2 regions of the Paenibacillus sp. FSL R5-0623 genome follow, and region 2 is predicted to be linked to the other one. Evidence: predicted binding sites of a transcription regulator. Region 2 holds the regulator's gene; the other holds the start of a gene.
What was found. The regulator CtsR, encoded in region 2, represses protease genes until heat stress. The targets are predictions, from matches to a motif close to ATGGTCAATAAAGGTCAAACA.
Positions count from the first base shown of each region.

Region 1: a site for CtsR is predicted at 1,064-1,084, ahead of clpP (ATP-dependent Clp endopeptidase proteolytic subunit ClpP). Genes of this name have one in related genera too.

Region 1 is NZ_CP150233.1:183,111-186,300, reverse strand. Features, by position in the region: gene MKY92_RS00915 (sugar-binding domain-containing protein) at 1-495, opposite strand, end outside; tRNA gene MKY92_RS00910 (tRNA-Arg) at 922-996, shown strand; gene clpP (ATP-dependent Clp endopeptidase proteolytic subunit ClpP) at 1,173-1,769, shown strand; gene MKY92_RS00900 (DUF4163 domain-containing protein) at 1,938-3,035, opposite strand.
Region 2 is NZ_CP150233.1:6,168,540-6,171,729, forward strand. Features, by position in the region: gene MKY92_RS27125 (protein arginine kinase) at 50-1,120, opposite strand; gene MKY92_RS27130 (UvrB/UvrC motif-containing protein) at 1,149-1,673, opposite strand; gene MKY92_RS27135 (CtsR family transcriptional regulator) at 1,705-2,166, opposite strand; gene MKY92_RS27140 (GNAT family N-acetyltransferase) at 2,628-3,190, opposite strand, start outside.

The DNA.
Region 1 (3,190 bases), 990 kb from region 2:
CGATGTTGGCGGATTTAATTGTTCTGCGACTTCGGCCGTTGTTGAACCGCCAGTAACGGCGACAACGTCGTTGTCAATCATGATATTGCCGAGAGCCTTCGCTCCAGCTCTGCCCAGTTCCCTTTTGGCAAATGGAGAAACGTCCGAATCGCCAGGAACCACAACTACCTTTTGCAGACCGTAGGCTTGCTTGATGCGCTCTTCCAGCTCGGATAATCCGAACAACTCTTTGGCTACGGGCTCTAACTGCTGCAGCAAATCATACCCTGCCTCGCTGATCTTCATTCCTGCACTGTCAATTTCAATAAGTCCCTGAGCCTTTAACAGATCGGTCTCAGCCCTCAGAACCCGCTCGGTCATCTGCATGGAATTAGCTAACGTTCTCCGTCCGATCACATCCGATAACATGATCTGTTGCAGAATCGTATACCTCTTTTTCAAGATATCCATGAGATCAGGCAGAAGCTGCTTTTGTATTTCTAAAATCGTTCGCATGCTTTCCACTCCCGCAAGTTCTCGTTCTAAGCTCTCTTTCGTGGCCCTAAAACGTCCCAGGTTAACTTTTTAAGTCCCACGTCTATTCTACCTAAAACTGACGTGACATGCAAGTGTTTCAACGTGTTATTTCGACACGCATCCAGCGTTTGTACGCGCCTATTTTCACAATCCTAGACTTCCATGATCTAGGACTAGCTCACGCATACCATATATAGAAGAAACAAATGAATTCAATCTACATATCGCTCAGAATGACAATTCATACGGCATGTCCAAAACCTCTAATAGCATTTACTTAAATGCACTCTTTATCCACTCTTCTTCATCATGATCATTTTTAGGTTAATCCAAACCAATACCACAACGAACTGCTTGCAATTAAATATTTCATGAGCTATAATCATTATTGCTGTCACATAATGTGCGCCCGTGGTCCAATGGATATGACGTAGGCCTCCGAAGCCTGAGATCCAAGTTCGATTCTTGGCGGGCGCGCCATTTTTATTTAACAGCTCATAACCCATTTAACCAATGAAACCGGAAAGGTTTCTTTTTTTTGCAAGTTAGTTTGACTTTCTTTGACTTTTTGTTTGGAATTGTTTATTATGTGGGTAATACGGTAACAGTTTAAGTATAAACACCAATAACATTTACATTCCAAGGAGGTTTTTCACGTGAGTTTTATTCCAATGGTCGTTGAACAGAGCAACCGGGGTGAGCGCGCCTACGACATCTACTCCAGATTGCTGAAGGATCGTATTATTTTCCTTGGTAGCGATGTTAATGACGTAGTGGCTAATGCCATTATGGCACAGATGTTGTTCCTGGCTGCGGAAGATCCGGAGAAAGACATTCACTTATACATCAACAGCCCAGGCGGATCGATTACAGCCGGTATGGCGATTTACGATACAATGCAATTCATCAAACCGGATGTATCTACCATCTGTGTAGGTATGGCGGCTTCCATGGGAGCATTCTTGTTGAATGCCGGTGCAAAAGGTAAACGTTTTGCATTACCAAACAGTGAGATTATGATTCACCAACCACTTGGTGGTGCACAAGGTCAGGCTTCTGACATCGAAATCCGTGCTCGCCGCATCCTGAAAATGCGTGATACCTTGAACCGCATCATCTCTGAGCGTTCAGGTCAACCGCTGGAGCGGATTGAGAAAGATACAGATCGTGACTACTTCATGAGTGCTGCTGAAGCCGCCGATTACGGTATCATTGATAAAGTTATCGAAAACGTAGGTTCCCAAGGAATCTAAGATGTGACGTAGACCACGGTCTACGCGTTAACATCATCAACATCCACGTAATCAGCAACACTCCGTGTGTTGCCCATACGCCAAGAAGCCCTCATCACAATTATGATGAGGGCTTCTTTTTTTCCATTTTATAAGAAAGATAACTTAAGAGTGCATAATAATGATTCGTTATTTAGTTCCATTTACATTACTGAAAGGTTCTGTGCCTTTAGGGAGAAGCTCTTTATACGTAAATGGCATTTCAGGGAATCCTTCTGCGTACGCCGTATATTCATACAACTGGAAGAACACAACTACACCCGTTGGTGTCACATAGAAATCTTGATCTTTATTTAACCCTTTATACCCATCGAGGTATCCACCGCGGGCTTTCAGTTGCTCGCCTACTTTTTTACTCAACGTCTCGCGCATGGTTTTGTTATTTTGCAGCACATCATCTAACGTAAGCTCCTTGCCTGTGTCCAGTGCAAAGGTGTGTCCCGTACGGGTGGTCATGCCGTGTGCTCCTGCATAGTCCTCATAACGTTGAGTGATCAAACCTAGCACGCCGTTCTCATTGTAGGTCACGACATACGAAGTTTCAAATGCATATGGACGTTTTGCGGTTGCTCCGCCGAATTCAGTGGTTTGTTTTTTGAAAGCAGCAACAGCCGTATCCACTTCATCTTTGAGCACTTTGTTGATTGCCGTTTCAGCTTCTTTGCTGGCAAGTCCACTCACCTGCGGATATTGTACATCCACTTCAGCATTTTTCACAGTGACATTAACTGTGGCCGCCTTAACTTTCACGCTATTTTGTTTCACCTTGCTGAGTGTCAACGTTTTGGTTTTGGCATCCCAATTCCCCTGTACACCCAGATAATCTCGCATTGCCGAGAATGGAATATATAATCGACCCTGAATCAATTTCGCTTCCACCTGAGGGTAATACCCGTTAATATAGACGTTTGGCTGTCCATCCATCAGGCTAACGGTCATCGCATTGTTGGCTGCTGTTACCGTATATGACTTCGTTTTAGCATCATATTTCAACGTTCCACCCGCTACATCTTTGACTGCTGTCAGCGAGACCCAAGTCGATCCACCTTGGAGAAGTCCTTTTTGAGTCAGTGTTTTCCCACCCGATTTCAGCGTTACCTCAGCTGGGGTTGTCACTTTCGAGGATACAGAAGCCGCCTGTACCGAACTCTCCTGCCATACCGAACCACTACCTACAATAATTCCTGCCGCAAGCAACGCACTTGTCCATTTTTTCCATGATGTCATATATAAAACTCCTCTCTGAATTCACAATTAGGTATCATTGCGTATGTAATCCTGACCGGATCGCATATCTCATACGCTCACCTCTTTATTATAATTAACCCAATTTCGGAAAGGTTTACAGCTCGAGTTACAATGTTGATGAATATCAGGCGGAA
Region 2 (3,190 bases):
AAGCCGCAATGCGGCATGAAACCTTAATTCAATACAATATCAGGCTAAACTAGGACTGCTTCGCTGCCTTGATCGTATCACGAATCAACTGAGCACGGTAGATGTCACGCTCATCTGTGCGCATATCTTCCCCGAACGTTTTCTGCAAGAATCCCGGCTGTGTCATCACATTCAACTCATTCATTACCGTAATGGACAGTCCATCCAACAAACCGAGATCCACGCCAAGGCGTACATCCGATAAGCGCTGTGCAGCTTCCTTGGAATCAACAATAGCTGCATGAGACAATATGCCGTAAGAGCGCATGACACGATCCGTAATCCGAAGTCTGGAGTCGGTAATTAACCGTTCTCTGGCTGTACGCTCATGACCTATCATCTGTAATACAACACCATGCAGGTTCTCGATGACTTCCTGTTCGGTCTGTCCCAATGTAATCTGGTTCGAGATCTGGAACAGGTTACCCATCGCCTCGCTACCTTCACCGTATATTCCTCTTACCGTCAATCCCACTTGGGAAACTGCGGTTAGAATACGGCCAATCTGTTGTGTCATCACCAGGGCAGGCAAGTGCATCATAACCGATGCTCTGACACCTGTACCTACATTGGTAGGACAGCTGGTTAAGTATCCTCTGCGATCATCAAAAGCATAGTCCACGTGCGCTTCAAAAGCATCATCTATTGCGGAAGCTTTCTCCCAGGCTTCTTTCACCTGGAACCCCGGATAGAGGCACTGGATACGAAGATGATCCTCTTCGTTAATCATAATACTGACCGACTCATCCTCACTGAGAATAACCGCACCATTCCTGGATTCATTCGCAAGACTTGGACTGATGAGATGTTTCTCCACCAGCACCCGTTTGTCGAGTTCGTCAATATCGATCAGATCCAACGTATGAAAATCCCCAAAGGCATGAACGTCATCGTATTGAAGTACTTCGCTCAGCTTATTCAGCACCTCTTCCGATTGCTCATTGGAAGCCAGCATCGGAAACGGAACATGCTGAAGGTTGCGTGCAATCCGGACACGGCTGCTAATGACAATTTCGGAATCAGCCGCATCACTGCGCATCCAGTCGCTGAGCGCCTTCTCTGTAAAGCGCAGATTAGGCATTACGCATCCCTCCTACTCATGACAAACTTTACTCCTGAGCTATTCCTTTTTCAAGTCCTCTGATCTGGTCACGGATCTGAGCCGCCTCTTCAAATTCCTCTTGTGCGATGCTCTCTTGGAGCTCACGCTTCAGATCAGCAATTTGCCGTTTCACCTTGATGCGACCACCAGCTCGTGCAGGCACTTTTCCTACATGGGACGTATTACCATGAACCCGCTTGAACAAAGGATCCAGACGACTGTCAAAATATTTATAACATGAACTGCAGCCGAACCGGCCTATCTTACTAAATTGTGCGTACGTCATACCACACTCTTCACATTGAAGAGCTTTTGCAGGTGGTGTTCCTGCCGATCCACTTTTGCCGGCTGGATCAAAATCAAGCAATCCGGACAACAAGTTGTGAATGGAAAACCCACCTGCTGTTCCAGGGATCATTTCCCCTTTTTCACGGGCACATGACTCACAAATATGGAATTCCGTCTTCTCTCCATTTACGATCTTCGTAAAATGAAGTGTCGCCGGACGTTTATTGCATTCTTGGCACAGCATATTGATGTACCTCCTTTGACCCCGATAGTTTTCATTTACCGAGCAAAGATATTAACATCGCCTTCAACATTCTGGCACGAATTTGATCCCGGTAAGGAAGTTTGACCAATATAACCTCTCTAGATACAGCAGCTCGCATCAACCCGGCTTCCCGCTTGCTCAAGAAGCGCGCTTCTTCCAATTGATAGATCAGACCTTCGGCAGCTGTCTGCCCGATCTCTTCACCAATACTATGGTGCAAATGATTATGCAGAGCTGATTGGGCCGGTAATTCAATGCGCTGTATGCGAACATAACCACCACCGCCGCGTTTACTCTCTACCAGGTATCCCTTCTCGAGTGTAAAACGTGTGCTGATGACATAATTGATCTGGGAAGGTACACATGAGAATTGATCTGCCAGATCATTACGCTGAATTTCAACCATTCCTTCGGGACTTTCATGCAAAATACTCTTCAGATATCGTTCGATAATATCAGAGATATTACGCATCCAATCATCCTCCACTGTCTGAAACGTTAAGTCAATAAGGACCCACACGCCCCCACAGAGTACACCTTCTCTACCCATTTAACCAATCAGGGAAACAGCGAATCTTGCTTCCACAGGTGTCAATAGGAGAGCGAAGGAAGCACGAAGGTCCTTTAATATTCCCTTGATCCTCCGATGAAGTGAATCCCGTATATTGGCGATCATGCATCAGATTGTAGAAAGAAAGCTACTTAAGTATTAAACCTTTAGTTGACTTTGACTTTCTTTGACTTTATAACCATTATAGCATATTTTGTGGTTTTGCCAAGTGGGGTCACTATTCATTTTTTACGATTTTACACGAAATATTCCCCGGACACAAAAAAACCTCTCCAAAATTGCTGGAGAAGTCCATTTGTCTTTCAATCACGCCGTATTTCTATATAAGCTAATCAGGTTAAATGGAGCAGTGGGAATAGTCATCAGAAGAAATCGAGCAAATAGGTTTCCCGTTCAGGAATCGCTTGTTCCAAAGCCTTGATTGCTGTGTTCGGTCCGTGAATTCTTCCGATTCGCGCCATTTCCGTTGGTCTGCGATATCCCATCAGGACCGCGGTAAGGGATTGAATATCCACCTTAATGATCTGATCATCAGTAATTGGCTCCGATGTTTTCCATATGGACGCTGTCCCGTTCATTGCCACGTTTAATTGCCATACCCCTTCATTCCATGGAGCGTGGGCATCTTCTACCTGAAGAACAATCTGCACCGGTGAGTCCTGGCTTGCAAATGGATACTGGGATATAAACTGCTCTACACTAACGATACGCGCCATAAAATAAGGTACAATCTCCTGCTGAATCCGTGGGTTATCCAATTGGAAGGCAAGCGTATCACTGGCAGGCGCCTGCAACGTTACTTCCTGGATCATGGAATCATGGTTGGCAATGAAGGTCCACAGCCCTTGCCTCGCCTCTTCATTCAGATAGATGATCTCTTTAATGGTAAATTTATTTTCCTTAACCTCATATAAAAGATAACCTT